3 regions of the Streptomyces dryopteridis genome follow, and region 1 is predicted to be linked to each of the others. Evidence: riboswitches for the same ligand, from Rfam matches in the RefSeq annotation. Region 1 holds a riboswitch; each other region holds the start of a gene.
What was found. A riboswitch is a leader RNA that binds a small molecule or an ion and turns the genes downstream of it on or off. The one in region 1 is predicted to bind cyclic di-AMP.
Positions count from the first base shown of each region.

Region 2: it holds a riboswitch for cyclic di-AMP, as region 1 does, so the genes downstream of both, ACN20G_RS00835 (transglycosylase SLT domain-containing protein) here and ACN20G_RS04490 (M23 family metallopeptidase) in region 1, are expected to answer to the same signal.
Region 3: it holds a riboswitch for cyclic di-AMP, as region 1 does, so the genes downstream of both, ACN20G_RS15750 (transglycosylase family protein) here and ACN20G_RS04490 (M23 family metallopeptidase) in region 1, are expected to answer to the same signal.

Region 1 is NZ_CP187113.1:1,133,095-1,138,738, forward strand. It holds gene ACN20G_RS04480 (HPr family phosphocarrier protein) at 1-233, shown strand, start outside; gene ACN20G_RS04485 (GntR family transcriptional regulator) at 459-1,124, opposite strand; gene ACN20G_RS04490 (M23 family metallopeptidase) at 1,334-2,137, opposite strand; cyclic di-AMP (ydaO/yuaA leader) riboswitch at 2,150-2,307, opposite strand; gene ACN20G_RS04495 (M16 family metallopeptidase) at 2,845-4,212, opposite strand; gene ACN20G_RS04500 (M16 family metallopeptidase) at 4,236-5,591, opposite strand.
Region 2 is NZ_CP187113.1:188,121-193,764, reverse strand. It holds gene ACN20G_RS00850 (TetR/AcrR family transcriptional regulator) at 1-300, opposite strand, end outside; gene ACN20G_RS00845 (phosphatase PAP2 family protein) at 556-1,389, shown strand; gene ACN20G_RS00840 (DMT family transporter) at 1,386-2,300, shown strand; gene ACN20G_RS00835 (transglycosylase SLT domain-containing protein) at 2,354-3,052, opposite strand; cyclic di-AMP (ydaO/yuaA leader) riboswitch at 3,057-3,259, opposite strand; gene ACN20G_RS00830 (trypsin-like peptidase domain-containing protein) at 3,465-4,553, opposite strand; gene ACN20G_RS00825 (NUDIX domain-containing protein) at 4,719-5,237, opposite strand; gene ACN20G_RS00820 (hypothetical protein) at 5,406-5,570, opposite strand.
Region 3 is NZ_CP187113.1:3,679,115-3,684,758, forward strand. It holds gene ACN20G_RS15740 (cytochrome P450 family protein) at 1-68, opposite strand, end outside; gene ACN20G_RS15745 (LysM peptidoglycan-binding domain-containing protein) at 382-1,560, shown strand; cyclic di-AMP (ydaO/yuaA leader) riboswitch at 1,832-2,014, shown strand; gene ACN20G_RS15750 (transglycosylase family protein) at 2,018-2,623, shown strand; gene eno (phosphopyruvate hydratase) at 3,339-4,625, shown strand; gene ACN20G_RS15760 (FtsB family cell division protein) at 4,816-5,313, shown strand; gene ACN20G_RS15765 (DUF501 domain-containing protein) at 5,367-5,644, shown strand, end outside.

The DNA of each region.
Region 1 (5,644 bases):
GTCCCGCCTCGATCTTCGTCCGTGCGGCGACGGCTTCCGGCGTCCCGATGACCATCGCCAAGGCCGGCGGCGACCCGGTCAACGCCGGCTCCATGCTGGCGGTCCTGGGCCTGGGCGCCAAGGGCGGCGAGGAGATCGTGCTCGCGTCGGACGCCGAGGGTGCGGACGCCGCGCTCGACCGTCTGGCCAAGCTGGTCGCCGAGGGCCTCGAAGAGCTCCCCGAGACCGTCTGATCCCCCTCGGGTTCGACTCGGGACCGGCCCGGTCCACCGACTTCGGTCGGCGGACCGGGCCGGTCCTTTTTTCGTCACCCGCAGACGAGTCGGCACGGGCCCCCGAAAAGGGTGCCGAAAAGAAATCCCGGTGGACCTGAATCACCGAAGGAACACGAATCGACACCGCATCCGGAATCCGCGCCGGGGGAATCCCCGCCTGAATTCATTTCTACCCGATCGGTGTTACGCCCCGCCGCGCGACATGTTGACGGCAGGTTGCGGAGTCCTCACGCGCAACCGGTGCTCGCCGGCCGTGCGGGTCGCGTGCGCGGCGGCCACGGTCCGGGCCCGCTCGGCGTCCCCGCGCGCCAGCGCGTCCACCAGGGCGCCGTGCTCGGCCCAGGAGTCCGCGGGGCGCTGGCTCGACGGCGGCTCGTACATCCACGCGATCTTCGCCCGCAGCTGGGTCAGCAGATCGATCAGGCCGGGGCTGTCGGCCGCCTGGGCCAGCGTCTCGTGGAACCAGCCCCCCAGGGCCCTCAGCTCCTCCGTACGCCCCTCCCGGGCCCGTTCCTGCCCCAACCGCACCAGTCCGCGCAGCACCCGCAGGTGCCCCTCGGTGCGCCGACGGGCCGCCCGGGCCGCCGCCAGGGGCTCCACGAGCACCCGCAGCTCCAGCAGATCGGCGGCCTCCCGCGGGCCCGGCTCGGCCACGCAGGCGCCCGCGTGCCGTCTGGTGGTGACGAAGCCCTCGGACTCCAGGGTCCGCAGGGCCTCGCGGACCGGCACCCGGGAGACCCCGTAGCGGCGGGCCAGCACCTCCTCGGTGAGCCGGGAGCCCGGCTCGAAACGGCCCACGACGATGTCATCGCGGATTGCCGTGCAGACCGCGTGCGCGGGAATTCGCAATTCGACCTCCACTCGGTCACGTCCTCACGAGGACTCTATGACAACACGAGCGGAATTCCGAGAACGCCGAAATGCGCCGGCCCTCGAACACACGGGACCACACGGGAACACGAGGGGCCACGCGGAAACGCCCGCACACCCGCGCGACGCCCCGGAACGCCGGAAGGCCCCGGCGGGTGCCGGGGCCTTCACGGGAGGACGGGGTGGGCTCAGAGCGAGACGTTCTTGCCGCGCAGGTACGCGATCGGGTCGATGTCCGAGCCGTAGGCCGGGCCGGTCCGGGCCTCGAAGTGCAGGTGCGGGCCGCTGGAGTTGCCGGTGGAGCCCGACAGGCCGATCTGCTGGCCCGGGGTGACCTGCTGGCCGACGGAGACCAGGATCTGCGACAGGTGGCCGTACTGGGTGTAGGTGCCGTCGTTGTGCTTGATGACGATGTTGTTGCCGTACGCGCCGCCGTCACCGGCCTCGACGATCACGCCCGCGCCCACCGCGTGCACGGAGGTGCCCATGGACGCCTGGAAGTCGATGCCGCTGTGGCTGCCGGAGGACCACATCGCGCCACCGGCGCGGTACTGGGTGGTGACCAGCGCGTTGGCGACGGGGGCCACGAAGGAGTTGAGGAGCTTGCGCTCCTCCTCGCGAGCGGCCTTCTCGGCCTCCTCGCGCTCGGCCTTGGCCTGGATCTCGGCCTTCGACTTGGCCTCGGCGGCGCGCTCACGGGCGTCGGACTCGGCCTTGGCCTTGGCGGCCTCCTGCTCGGCGGCCAGACGCTGGCCGTCGGCCTGCGCGTCGAGCTCGGCGGAGACGGTGTCCAGCGCCACGACGGTGCCCAGGGTCTCGTCGACCGGCGGGGTGATGTCCTTGTTGTCGGCGGCGAACGCCGGCGCGGCCAGCGTGCCCACGACACCCGTGGTGGCGAGCGCGGCGAGACCCGCGATGCCCGCGGTCTTGCGGCTCAGCCGGCTGGATCCACGGTGCTTGCCGGGGGCGCGGGTGGTGCTGCCGAAGGCCATGTGTGGCGCGTCCTTTCCTTCCTTCTCGCCTACCGGGTTAGCTGACGGGTTCGGAGCAGGAAGGTCTCCTACGGGCCCCCTCTGGCGAGGCGGTCCGATTCACCCCAGGGACTTGATGGGTCCCCGGCTCCCCAGGCTCGCGCCTGACGGGGACTCGGCGATTGCTGTCCGGTGCCGCGGGTGCGGCTCACAGCGAACGAACAGCAGGGCCGACGCTAGGCGGCGGCTCGGGCAATCACCAAACAGACGGCCCAATTTGTGACCCACGACACAAGGCATACCCGTAACCTCGGCAGAGTTCGGGACATCCGGGGCCAAAAGGGCCGGCCGAACGGACCGTCACCCGCCAACCCCGGACCGTCCCGATCGTGCCGCGGCACGAGATGGCGCACGGACCGTCAGAAGGGGACGGAAGGGACCGCGGAACGATGAAAAGAGGTCCTCGGCCCTCTTTCCCTCCCGCCCCACGATCCCCCCTCGACCCGCCCACGACCCGCCCTCGGCCCGCGCGCCGCCCGAACCCCGGCCCGCGTCCCGAACACCCGGATCACCCCGCTTCCTCCCCCGCCGGCCCCCGGCGGGGGCCACGGCCGAACGCACGCGGGCCCGGCCCCCCTTCCCGGGGGTCCGGGCCCGCGACACCCGCCCGCGCCCCCGGACGACCCCTCAGGGGGCCTTCCCCGGCGCGCGGGCGACGGTGGGTCGGATCAGTTGGCGACGACCGTGACCTCGCCGATGCCGAGCTCCCGCACCGGTCCCTCGATCTGCGCGGCGTCACCCACCAGCACGGTCACCAGCCGGTCCACGGGGAACGCGGCGACCACGGCCGCCGTGGCCTCCACCGTGCCGGTCTCGGCCAACCGCGCGTACAGGTGCGCCTGGAAGTCGTCCGGCAGCCGCTGCTCGACCTGGTCGGCGAGGGTGCCGGCCACCGAGGCCGCCGTCTCGAACTTCAGCGGGGCCACGCCCACCAGGTTCTGCACCGCCACGTCCCGCTCGGCGTCGGTCAGTCCGCCCTCCGCGAGGGTCCGCAGCACCTGCCACAGGTCGGCCAGGGCCGGCCCGGTGTTCGGGGTGTCCACGGAGCCGCTGATGGCCAGCATCGACGCGCCCCGGCCGTCCTCGGTGGAACGCAGCACCTGGCCGAAGGACCGCACCCCGTAGGTGTAGCCCTTCTCCTCGCGCAGCACCCGGTCCAGACGGGAGGTCAGGGTCCCGCCCAGGCAGTAGGTGCCGAGCACCTGCGCCGCCCACACCCGGTCGTGCCGGTCCGGGCCGATCCGCCCGATCAGCAGCTGGGTCTGGACCGCGCCGGGCCGGTCCACGATCACCACGCGCCCGGTGTCGTCCGCCGTCACCGGCGGCACCTCGCGGGCCACGGCCGGCCCGCCGGTCCACGCGCCGAGGCTCTCGGCGAGGACCGCGTCGAGGTCGATGCCGGTCAGGTCGCCGACCACCACGGCGGTGGAGTGGGTCGGGCGCACGTGCGCCTCGTGGAAGGCGCGCACGGCCGCCGCGTCGATCCGTCCGACGGTCTCCTCCGTGCCCTGCCGCGGCCGCGACATGCGGGACTCGGCGGGGAACAGCTCGAAGGAGAGCTGCTTGGCGGCCCGGCGCTGCGGGTTGGCCTGCTCGTGCGGGATCTCGTCGAGCCGGTTGCGCACCAGCCGGGAGACCTCCGCGTCGGCGAAGGCCGGGGCCCGCAGGGCCTCGGCGACCAGGCCCAGGGCCTTGGCCAGCCGGGAGGCCGGGACCTCCAGGGAGACCCGCAGGCCCGCGTGGTCGGCGTGCGCGTCGAGGGTGGCCCCGCAGCGTTCGAGTTCGGCCGCGAAGTCCTCGGCCGAACGCTTGTCGGTGCCCTCGGACAGGGCGCGGGCCGTGATCGTGGCCACGCCGTCCAGCCCGGCCGGTTCGGCGTCCAGCGGAGCCTCGACGTGGATCTCCACCGCGACCACCTGCTGGCCGGGGCGGTGACAGCGCAGCACCGTCAGCCCGTTGGGCAGCGTGCCGCGCTCGGGCGCCGGGAAGGCCCAGGGGCGGGGCTGTCCGCCCGTGGGACGCGGGTGGAAGGTCATGCTGGTCAGTGCGGGCTCGGCGGTCACTGCTGCGCCCCTTCGTTCTCGGTGTTCTCGTCCTCGGCGGCGTCCGCGGGCAGCGGCTCGTAGACGAGCACCGCCCGGTTGTCGGGCCGCAGTCGGGCCGCGGCCACCGCCTGCACCTCCTCGGCGGTGATGTCCAGCACCCGGGAGACGGCGGTCAGGGCGAGCTGGGGGTCGCCGAAGAGCACCGCGTAGCGGCACAGTTCGTCGGCGCGGCCGGCCACGGTGCCCAGCCGGTCCAGCCACTCGCGCTCCAGCTGCGCCTGGGCGCGCTCCATCTCCTCGGCGGTCGGGCCCTCGGCGGCGAACCGCGCGAGTTCCTCGTCCACGGCGGCCTCGATGGCCGGCACCTCCACGCCGCCGGAGGTCTTCACGTCCAGCCAGCCCAGCGAGGGCGCGCCGGCCAGGCGCAGCATGCCGAACCCGGCCGCCACGGCGGTCTGGTCCCGGCGCACCAGGCGGTTGTGCAGGCGGGAGGACTCGCCGCCGCCGAGCACGGTCAGCGCCACGTCGGCCGCGTCGCACTCGCGGGTGCCGTCGTGCGGGAGCCGGTAGGCGGCCATCAGGGCCCGGGCCGGGACCTGCTCGACGACCTCCTCGCGCAGCTCGCCGCCCATCACCTCGGGCAGGGTGCCGTCGCGCGGCGGGGTCTTGCCGTCGTGGCCGGGGATGCTGCCGAAGTACTTCTCGATCCACGCCAGGGTCTGCTCGGGGTCGATGTCGCCGACCACCGAGAGCACCGCGTTGTTCGGCGCGTAGTAGGTGCGGAAGAACGCGCGGGCGTCCTCCAGCGAGGCCGCGTCGAGGTCGGCCATGGAGCCGATCGGCGTGTGGTGGTACGGGTGGCCCTCGGGGTAGGCCAGGGCCGTCAGCTTCTCGAACGCGGTGCCGTAGGGCACGTTGTCGTAGCGCTGCCGGCGCTCGTTCTTGACCACGTCCCGCTGGTTCTCCATCGACTCGTCGTCGAGGGCGGAGAGCAGCGAGCCCATCCGGTCCGCCTCCAGCCAGAGCGCCAGCTCCAGCTCGTGGGCGGGCATGGTCTCGAAGTAGTTGGTGCGCTCGAAGCTGGTGGTGCCGTTGAGGGAGCCGCCGGCGCCCTGGACCAGCTCGAAGTGCCCGTTGCCCTTGACGCTCGCCGAGCCCTGGAACATCAGGTGCTCGAAGAGGTGGGCGAGGCCGGTGCGGCCCTTGACCTCGTGCCGGGAGCCGACGTCGTACCACAGGCAGACCGCGGCGACCGGGGTCAGGTGGTCCTCGGAGAGCACCACGCGCAGGCCGTTGGCCAGCCGGTGCTCGGTCGCTGTCAGGCCGCCGGAACCGGCCGACGCCTCTGTGGCCGTGTGACCCATGGGCATGTGGTCCCTTCGCTCGCGATGCCGATGCTGCTTTGTCTCGTGCCTTCGTGCCC
Region 2 (5,644 bases), 940 kb from region 1:
CCGGCCGGCCGTGCCCGCCGCGACCCGCGCCGCCTCCCGCAGGTCCCCGGCGAGGCTTCCGGTGTCCACGGCCGCCAGCGTCCGGCTGCGGCCGGCGCGCAGGGCGGCGGCCACCAGCCGGGGCTTGGTCCGCCACTGCCGGTACAGGGTCGACTTCCCGCACCCGGCCCGCGCGGCGACGCCCTCCATGGTCAGCGCGTCGTAGCCGTGCTCGCGCAACTGCTCCAGGACGGCGTCGTAGAACTCGCGGACCCGCTCGGGGGTGATCTTGGAGCGGCTGGACGCCGGGGTCTCGGACATCGCGGCGGGCTCTCCTTCCCGGGCCGAGGGGTCTGGCGGTCCGCGTGATCCGGACCGCCCGCCGATGATAGCGGAACAGAAGCGTATCGGAACACTGCCGTATCGATACGCTCAAGTATCGATACACTGGCGTGTCGCTTCCGTGGAGCGGCCGTGTCGGGACCCCCACGATCCCGCGCACACCCAGAGAGACGAGCACGACGACGCCGGCGGCGACGCCGAGGCCGCCGCCGACGAGACGAAGAGAGACCGGGGATGAGACACCGGCCGACCCGGGGGGACACCCGGGCCACAGACCGCCCCCACCTGCTCCGGGAGATCGCGCTGGTCACCGCGATGTTCGCCCTCTACAAGGCCGGCCGCCTGCTCACCGCCGACCGCACCGAGGACGCCTTCCGCAACGCCGACCTGGTCCGCCGGGGCGAACAGGCCCTGCACCTGCCCGACGAGGCCGTGATCCAGCACCTCCTCGTCCAGGTCGAACCCGTGATCAAGGCCGCGAACACCTACTACGCGGCCGTTCACTTCCCCGCCGCGGCCCTGTTCCTGGGCTGGCTGTGGCTGCGCCGACCCGGACAGTACCGGCGGGCGCGCACCATGCTCGCGCTCCTCACCGGCGCGGGCCTGGCCGTCCACCTCCTCTTCCCCCTGGCCCCGCCCCGGCTCGCCGCGACCGGCATGATCGACACCGGGCGGGTGTACGGACCCACCGTCTACGGGGCCGCGCCCGACAGCGATCACCTGGCCAACCAGTACGCGGCCATGCCCTCCCTGCACTTCGGCTGGGCCCTGCTGATCGCCGTGCTCCTGATCGCGGCGGGCCGCACCCGGGCCCGGTGGCTGTGGCTCCTGCACCCGGCCCTCACCCTGTTGGTGATCGTCGGCACGGCGAACCACTACTGGCTCGACTCCCTGGTCGCGGCGGCCCTGGTGGGCGCCGTCACCCTGCCCCTGTGGGCCCCGGCCCGCCGCCCCGCACCCCTTGCGCGCCGGGCGACGCCCCTGCCGCCGGCACCGGCGTCGGCACCCGCGTCGGCTCCGGAGCCCTTCCGGCGTCCGGCACCCGCGGGCGGACGGAGCGCGGCGTGAACGCGGCCACCGCCTTCGCCCTCCTGCTGTGCCTGCTCTCCGCGCTCGCCTACGCGACCGCCGCCGTCCAGCAGGAACGCCTCGCCCGCCGCACCCCGCCCGGCGGCCCGACCCGCGGCCGCTTGCGCGTCCTGCTCTCGGGCGGCGCCTGGTGGTGGTCGGCGGGCCTGAACACGCTGGCCGCCCTCCTGCACGCGGCGGCCCTGCGCTACGGGCCGCTCACGCTGGTCCAGCCCCTGGGGGCGCTGACCCTCGTGGCGGCCGTCCCGCTGGGTGCCCGCATCGCGGGCCGACGGGTCCGGCGCACCGAGTGGCGCGGCACCCTGCTGACCCTCGCCGGCCTCGCCCTCCTGCTGCTGCCCAGTTCGGGCCCGGCCCCGGAGGAGACCCTCTCGGTGACCGAGGCGTTCGCCGTCGGCGGCGCGGGGGTGGTCCTGATCGGCCTGCTCGCGGCCCGCCGGGACCCCGGCACGGGCCTGCGCCACGCCACCGCCTCCGGCCTCGCCTCGGCGGTGGGCTCGGCCCTCACCCAGACCGTCGCCGTGGCGATCGGCCGGGGCACGTGGACGGCGAATCCGTGGCGGGTGGCCGGCTTCGTCCTGCTGATCCTGCTCTTCGCGATCGGCGGCCTGCTGCTGGCGCAGCGCGCCTACCAGGGCGGCCTCGGCGCGCCCTTGGCCATGGTCAACCTCGCCAACCCCCTCGCGGCGGCCGCCATCGGCATGATCCTGCTCGGCGAACGGCTCGGCGGCGGCCCGCTGGGCATCGCCCTGGCCCTCGCCGGCGCGGCCCTGGCCACCCGCGGGGTGGTCCTCCTCACCCACACCCCCACCGCACCCCCGGCCCCCGACCGCACCTCCCGCCCGACCCCCCTGACCGGCGCCCCCCGAGAACGGGCGGCGCCGGCCTGAGTGCCCGGCGGCCCGGCGGCCCGGGGTTCGGGGTCGGGGGGCTCGCGGGCGGGTCAGTAGGCGCCGAAGACGTTGTCGATCGAGCCGTAGCGGGCCGCCGCGTAATTGCAGGCCGCCGTGATGTTCGCCACCGGGTCGTAGGGGTCGGCGGCGGTGCCCGGTACCCGATAGGCGCGGAAGGTGGGGTCGATGACCTGGAGCAGACCCTTCGACGGGGTGCCGGCGACCGCGTTCGAATCCCAGTTGTTGATCGCCAGCGGATTTCCGGAGGATTCCCGCAGCACATTGCGGTGAATTCCCTCGTAGCTCCCCGGAATGCCGTGCTGCGCCATGATCGCGAGGGATTCGCGGATCCAGCCGTCGAGGGTGTTCGGGTACAGGGTCGCGCGGGCCGCGGAGCGACTCGCCCGCGAATCCGCCGCCGTCGTGGCGGCCGGTGTCGCCGCGGCCTCGGCCGGCAGGGTCAGCACGAGGCCCGGGCGGATCAGGTCGGGGTCCGAGCCGATCACGGCCCGGTTGGCCGCGTACAGGCCCTGTCGGCCGCCGGCGATCCCGTGGGCGGCGGCTATCGCGCCGAGGGTGTCGCCGGCGGCCACCCGGTAGGTGCTCGTCGAGCCGGCGGCGGCGGCCGTGCCCGCACCCGCGCCGAGCAGGGGGAGGGCCAGGGCCAGGGTGAGGCCCGTGGTCAGGCCGGCCCGTCGGCCGAGACGGGGGAGAACGCGGGGACGGCGGTGCTTGCCTCGCTGCGGCATGGGGGTGCTTCCTCTCCGTCGCCTGCGAGGTGAGCTGTCGGGTTCGGACCAGAGACCGTCCGGCCGCGCGGTCGCGCGACTTCACCCCGAGCCGTCGGCGGCGCGTGCTCCCGCGTACGGCGTACTGACCTGGGTCCCCCGCTTCCTGCCGTGGGTGGTGCCGGGAATGGGTTCCCCGAGGGCGGCAGGATTCGGCGTTCCCTCGGATTGCCGTGACCGTATGTCGCGGAAAAAGATCCGGACAAGTGCCGAATTCCCCGGGAGGTGGGAATTCGATCATCGCGCATCGTGTCGATCGCCCGTCAGTTTCCTTGCCCGCGGGGCGGTGTCGGGAAATCGATCTTCACGGTGCGGGAATTCCCCGTGACCCATGTCACGAATAACTCCGGGCGTTGTTCCCCAATCGGACAATTCACCCCTTCGGGGTGCCGCCGGCCCGCTCGTACAGGCGCCGGACGTCCGCGCCGAAGGGCGGACTGTAGGAGGTGTCCGCCGTCGGACCACCCGTCTTCCACCCGCCGATCAGCCCCACCACGTCCCCGCTGCCCCGGCGCTCGTCCCAATCCACCAGGAAGGGGCCCCCGCTCGTCCCGCCGGGAAAGCCCGTGCAGTCGATCCGCAGGAACGAGCCCGGGCTGCCGGGATCGGTACTGGTGAACTTCGTGGTCCGGTTCTCGCAGACCCGGGGGCGCGCCGTGCTCGCCGGATGCCCGATCAGCCGCACCTTCGGAAACTCCCACGCCCCGCTCGTCACCAGCCGGTTGGCGCCCACCGTGGCCCGCACGGTGCGTCCGTCCGCGCCCGCGCCGACCCGGACGAAGGCCACGTCCCACAGCGCCCCCCGCTCCGGACCCCGGGCCCGGTACCGGTCGTCGGCGTACACCACCGAGCGGCCCGCGCCGTCCACGCGTACCGGGAACATGCCGTACGGGCGCGGCGTCGCCTTCGTCGAGCGCGGCACGAAGGCCATCCGGCGCGCCTCGTTGCCCACCAGGCAGTGGGCGGCCGTCAGCACGAGGTCCCCGGCGGGGGAGTCGACGACGCTCGCGGTGCAGAAGTACGAGCCGTCACCGCGGGCCAGGTACATCCGGCCCACCGTCGGCGTCCCGTCGAAATCACGGCCGGTGCCCGGCCGGTGCTCGGGGGCGGCGCCGCCCCGCACGGCCCCGGCGGGCACGGTCCACCCGCCCTCGGAGGTGACCTCGTCCGGCCCGCGCGCCTCGGCCCCGTCCGCGTCCGTCTCCCCGCCGTGCTGCGGGACGGGGGCCGGGGTGCCCGCGTCGGGCGCGGGGCGGGCGGGGTTCGGCGCGGTCGGGGGCGGTTCCCAGGCCCGCGCCGAGGCCATGCGTTCGGGGGTCCAGTACCGGGCCGCGTCCCCCGCCGTCCAGCTCACCTCGCGCGTGCCCCGGTCCGGCCGGGCGGCCGGCGCGTCCGGGACGCCCGCTCCGAGCGCCAACAGGGCGCCGCCGACGGCCGTGAGCGCCGTGGTGAGCCTGCGCATGGGGACCTCCCTGGTACGTCGGCCGGTCTCTGGCGGGGCGGCCGGGCCCTGTCGATGATGGCCCGTTCGCCCGGGATGTCCGCTCCCGGCACCCTGTTCGGCCCCGCGATCACCCGGGCGGGCGAGCCCACCCCGCGCGTCGGACCCCGATCGGCCCCGCCCCCTTCACCCGTCCGCGCCCGCCCCGCCCTCCTCGACCCGGCGCCCCTCGCACAGTTCGACGGGTCCGCCGCCCTCCCGCAGCACGCGCGTCACCTCCCGCAGTCGGGCCGCCGTCCGCGCCGGCACCAGGGCCTCCCACTCCTCGGGCCCCGCCATCCGCCACGCCGCGAGCTCCACCGGGGCCAGTCGGATCCGGGCCGTCAGCTCGGCGTCCACGAACGGGCCCTCGTACACCCACCCCACCCGCGTCGGACGGGGCTCCCGGCGGATCCGGTCCACCGCGAGCAGCCGTCCCGGCGCGAGGTCCGGCCCGAGTTCCTCCCACGCCTCCCGGCGGGCCGCCTCGCGCGGGGTCTCCCCGGTGTCTCTGTCCACGCCGCCGCCGGGCAGTTGCCGGCGCCGCCGCCCGTACGCGGTGCGCACGAGCAGCACCCGGCCCGCCGCGTCCGCGCACACCAGGGTCGCGGCCGTCAGCGACTTCGGGCGCCCGGCCAGGTGCGAGGCCGCGTCCAGGTCGTGCACGGCCTCCCGCTCCGCCCGCACCGCCGCCGGCACCCCCGCCGCCGATCAGGGCTGCGCCGCCCCCTCCACCAGGTGCGCGACCGTCCCGTTGTGCCAGGCCGCCGGTCCCGCCGCCGACCGGGGCGCGAGCCGAGGCGGCAACTCCGCCTCCGCCGCCGCCGGCTCCGGCTACCGGGCCTCGATCACCTCCCCGTCCGGGTGGGTGATCGAGGCCGCCTCGGCCGGGGTCAACGGACCCACCAGGTACACCAGCGCCACCAGCGAGTGCCCCAACTCGCCCGAAGCCCGCGAGTCCACGGCCAACAACCGCCCCACCGGCACCGACAGCCCCAACTCCTCCTTGAGTTCGTGGGCCAGGCCCTCCTCGGGCCCCTCCCGGTCGGTGACCGCGGCCGGCCTCGTCCACC
Region 3 (5,644 bases), 2.5 Mb from region 1:
TCGGTGGCGAACTCCCACGTGAACAGCTCGGGCATGGGGGTGGCGGGGCGGGGCGACGCGGCGTGCATGACCCCGACCCTATGCCGTGCCCCCGGGGCGCCGGCGGGGCGCGCGGGGGAGCGGGAGGGGAGGGGGGAATGGGGGCGCGCGGGCCGGGCAGGAGCGGAGGACGACCTTCCGTCGGGGGGTCGGCGCCGGGCCCGGGAGGAGGTCCGCGCGGGGTGTCCCGAGCGCCCCTTCCGTCCCCGTCGACACCGGTGTCCGACGGACCGTCAGCGATGTGACCTTCGTGTGATCTGTCCTGCATCGACTTGTGACAGGCGTTCGAAGGGCGCTAGGTTCCACGGCATTCCGTTGCCCGCCACGCGAAAGGCACTCCTCATGCGCTCCGGGAATGGTCGCCACCGTCGTCCCCGTCAGGTCCCCGCGATAGTCGTCACCGCCGGCGTGGCCGGCTCGGCCCTCGCGCTGCCGCTGCTCGCCTCCGGTTCCGCCGGCGCGGCGACCGGCTCCGCCTGGGACAAGGTCGCCGAGTGCGAGAGCGGCGGCACGTGGAGCGCGACCCAGGGCGGCGGCCTCGGCCTGACCGCGGAGGAGTGGAAGGCGGGCGGCGGCCAGGAGTACGCGCCCACCCCCGACCTGGCCAGCCGTCAGCAGCAGCAGGCCGTCGCCGAGAAGCTCCTCGCGGCCCGCGGCCAGGACTCCTTCGGCGCCTGCGCGGCGGGCGTGGACCTGACGACCGGGTCCTCCGGCGGGCAGGGTTCCGGTTCCGGTCACGGGCCCGGGACCTCCGTCCCGCAGGGCGGCGGCGCGGAGCACGAGGCCCCGGTGCCGGCCCTGGGCGTCGCGCCGCACGACTCGCGCTCCTCGTACCTCCCGCCGCTCGACGAGACCCCCGCCCCCTTCGACTCCGGCGACGGCGCGATCCTGCCGGGAGTGCCGCTCAGCCCGCTGGACCCGGCCGTGCCCGCGCTGCCTGTCCCGGTCGTGCCCGAGCCCGTGAAGCCCGTCACGCCGACGACGCCGACGACGCCGACCACCCCGGGCACCCCCGGAACCCCCGGCACCACGGACCCCACCGCGCCCACCGACCCCACCACGGGCACCCCCACGACCCCGACCACTCCGGGGACCCCGGGCACCGTCGCGCCCACCGACCCCACCAACCCGGGCGACCCCACGCTTCCCGTGAGCCCCACCCCCACCACGCCGGGCACCCCCGGCACGGTTGCGCCCACCACCCCCGGGACCTCCTCGCCCGACGCGAGCGGGAGCCCGAGCCCGCAGGGCACCCCCGGCGCCGTCGCCGAGACCCCGTCCGGCGGCGGCAAGCACCGCGGCCCGGCCGCCGTGGAGTCCGGAACCCCGGCCTCCACCGGCACTGACGCCCCGTCGGCGAAGACCTACACGGTCAAGGAGGGCGACACCCTCTCCGAGATCGCCCGCGCGCAGGGCGGCAAGGCCGGCTGGAACGGGCTGTACGAGGAGAACAAGCAGGTCATCGGCGAGGACGCGGACCTCATCAAGCCGGGACAGAACCTGGAACTCGGCCTTCGCTGACGGGGGTTCAGGCCCGGGAAGTCCCGTAATGCCGGTCTTGCGCGAATGAGACTTGCGTCTCTTTCGGCCAACTGACCTTTCCTGTCCGTGGACTGTGTGAAAGTGCCGCCCCACCTGCGCAAACGCCGCGCGGGTGGGGTGGAGTGCCCCGGTATTCCCGGATCGTTCCTCTGTTGAACATCCGGGCCGGACCTGCCTACCTTCTGACTCGCTCGCCACCGCGAGCCCCTTCGACCGCATCGCCGAGTCCTGCCGGCGGGCGGAGGGAATCGTCGCGAAAGCGCCGAAGGCAGGAGCGGGGGACCCACAGGTTTTCGCCGTGCCGACACGCACCCTCAGGGGGCCGTCGGCCGGCTAGGGGTGAAGCCGCGTCGGAAGTCAGACGCCGACGCGACCGGGCAACTCATCCGCCCGAACCCGACAGCTCACCTCGCAGGCGTCGGTGAGGAGAACCTCCATGCTGCTTACGGGCAAGGGCAAGCACCGCCGCGCCTCCAAGGCCACCCGCGTCGTCACCCTCGCCGGTGTCGCCGGTGTCGCCGTCGCCGCGCCGCTCATGGCCGCCGGTACCGCGAACGCCGCGACCGGCGCCGAATGGGACCGCGTCGCCCAGTGCGAGTCCGGTGGCAACTGGTCCATCAACACGGGCAACGGCTACTACGGCGGCCTGCAGTTCTCGGCCTCCACCTGGAAGGCGTACGGCGGCGGCGCGTACGCGTCCTACGCCCACAAGGCCACCAAGGCCCAGCAGATAACCATCGCCGAGAAGGTCCTCAAGGGCCAGGGCAAGGGCGCCTGGCCGCACTGCGGCAAGGGCCTGTCCAACACCCCCTACAACGGCGGCAGCGGCGGCGGCACCACCACGCCGAGCAAGCCCAACCCGAGCAAGCCCACCACGCCCACCACCGGCAAGACCTACAAGGTCAAGTCCGGCGACACCCTGGCGAGCATCGCCAAGGCGAACAAGGTGGCCGGCGGCTGGCAGAAGCTGTACCAGCTCAACAAGAACGTGCTGAAGAACCCGAACGTGATCCACGTCGGCCAGGTGCTCAAGCTCGCCTAAGGGCGACGCGCACGGGCGCCCCGACCCGTCGACCGCCCCCGTCGACCCGTCACCGGCGCCCCGCCACCCACGCGCACACACCCACGAGCCCGGTCCCGCGACCCCGGCCCCGCATCCCGCCCCATCCGGCGAGGACGCGCGGCCCGGCCCCGCCGACCGGGCTCGCGGCGTACCCCGCCCGGGCCCGTCCCGACCGGCCCCGTCCCAACACTCGGCGAACTCTTCCCGACCCCGCCGCCACGCCCGGACGACACCCCCGCGACACCCCGTGCCCCGCCCGCCGCCGTCCCGCGCCGGCCCCGCGTTCGCCCGTTCGCCGCCGCCCCGACCGGGACCGAGGGCCCGGACTTCCGGCCCGCCCCGAAAAACCCGCGGCCCACCCGCCGCGCGCCGCTCCCGCACCCCCCGGCGCACCCCCCGTGACCACGGGCGACACCCCCGCGCACCCCTGAACTCCGCACCCCCACAAGCCCCTTCCGCCCCACCGCCGGGGCCGCCCCGCACCCGTCGCGGACCTGACGTTCGCGCAGGCCGCATGCCTGTGCATCAAGAGCCCTATGTCACGGAAGAGGGGTATTCGGGCACTTTTTCGTCCCAGGGGTCGGGCGCTCGGCCGGCGGAACCCCGGAGGGCGGTTAGGCTCTAGAGCGGCAAGGCCATCCCACGGCCTGGAACGCCACCGCACACCCCACCAGCGTCACATCCCCAGAAGGAGATGCTCGTGCCCTCCATCGACGTCGTCGTAGCCCGGGAAATCCTGGACTCCCGAGGCAACCCCACGGTCGAGGTCGAGGTGGGCCTCGACGATGGCAGCACCGGCCGTGCCGCCGTCCCGTCCGGCGCCTCCACCGGTGCCTTCGAGGCCATCGAGCTTCGTGACGGCGACCAGAACCGCTACCTCGGCAAGGGTGTCGAGAAGGCCGTCCTCGCCGTCATCGAGCAGATCGGCCCGGAGCTCGTCGGCTACGACGCCACCGAGCAGCGCCTGATCGACCAGGCCATGCTGGACCTGGACGCCACGGACAACAAGGGCTCCCTCGGCGCCAACGCCATCCTCGGCGTGTCCCTCGCCGTCGCCCACGCCGCCTCCGAGGCCAGCGACCTCCCGCTGTTCCGCTACCTCGGCGGCCCGAACGCGCACCTGCTGCCCGTTCCGATGATGAACATCCTCAACGGTGGGTCGCACGCCGACTCCAACGTCGACATCCAGGAGTTCATGATCGCCCCGATCGGCGCGGAGTCCTTCTCCGAGGCGCTGCGCTGGGGCACCGAGGTCTACCACACCCTCAAGGCCGTCCTGAAGCGCAAGGGCCTGTCCACCGGTCTCGGCGACGAGGGCGGCTTCGCGCCGAACCTCGACTCCAACCGCGCCGCCCTGGACCTGATCCTCGAAGCGATCAAGGAGGCCGGCTACACCCCCGGCACCCAGGTCGCGCTCGCGCTCGACGTCGCCGCCTCCGAGTTCTACAAGGACGGCAAGTACGAGTTCGAGGGCCAGTCCCGCTCGGCCGCCGAGATGACCGAGTACTACTCGGAGCTCGTCGACGCCTACCCGCTGGTCTCCATCGAGGACCCGCTGTTCGAGGACGACTGGGCCGGCTGGAAGGTCATCACCGACAAGCTCGGCGCCAAGGTGCAGCTCGTCGGCGACGACCTCTTCGTCACCAACCCGGAGCGCCTGGCCCGCGGCATCGAGGAGGGCTCCGCGAACGCCCTGCTCGTCAAGGTCAACCAGATCGGTTCCCTGACCGAGACCCTGGACGCCGTCGAGATGGCCCAGCGCAACGGCTTCAAGTGCATGATGTCGCACCGCTCCGGCGAGACCGAGGACGTCACCATCGCCGACCTCGCCGTCGCCACCAACTGCGGCCAGATCAAGACCGGCGCCCCGGCCCGCTCCGAGCGCGTCGCCAAGTACAACCAGCTGCTGCGCATCGAGGAGATCCTCGACGACGCCGCCGTCTACGCCGGTCGCGGCGCGTTCCCGCGCTTCAAGGGCTGACCTCCCCGTCACCCCGCCGGCCGCTCCCCGCGCCCCCCGAGTGATCACCTGATCACCCGCGCGCGGTGACAGCCTCCGTACGTCCCCGCACTCGGTCCCGTACCGTGTGCGGGGACGTCGCGCGTCCGGGACCCCGGCGCGCGCCGGACGGCGCGGACCACGCGGCGGCGGCTCTCGGGGAGGCGAGGACATGGCAGGGAAGCCCGGAACCCGGGACCGGTCCGCCGGACCCTCCACCACGACCAGGCTCAAACAGCTCGGCGAGCGCACCGTCGCGCACGTGTACCGCTCCCAGACCAGGCGCCAGGTCCGCCGCAGCCGGCTCACCGGCCGCGCGGCCCTGCTGATCCTCGTCCTCTGTACCCTGGTCGTCGCCCTCGCGTACCCGATGCGGCAGTACGTGGCACAGCGCTCCGAGATCGGCGAACTGCGGGAAGCGGCCCTCCGCGACCGCACCGAACTCGAACGCCTGCGCGACGAGAAGGCCCGCTGGCAGGACCCGGCGTACGCGGAACGGCAGGCGCGCGCCCGCCTCAACTACGTGCGCCCCGGAGAGATCGGCTACACCCTGATCGACCCGGAGGCCGCGGCCGAAGAGGAGCAGCGCGCCCGCCAGGACCCGGCCGACCGGCCCTGGTACTCGAACGTCTGGGACGGCGTGGACAAGGCCGACCGCCCCGAGGACTGAACAGCCCGGGCCACCGAACGACGACCACCACACAAGAAAAGACTTCCCCAGGAATGCAGACGCCCCCGCCCCAGACCGCCCGCACCGAGCCGACCGAGGCGGACATCGACGCGTTCGAGCAGCAGCTCGGCCGCCCGCCGCGCGGACTGCGCGCCATCGCGCACCGCTGCCCCTGCGGACAGCCCGACGTGGTCGAGACGGCCCCCCGCCTCCCCGACGGCACCCCCTTCCCCACCCTCTACTACCTGACCTGCCCGCGCGCCGCCGGTGCCATCGGCACCCTGGAGGCCAACGGGGTCATGAAGCGGATGCAGGCCCGGCTCGCGGAGGA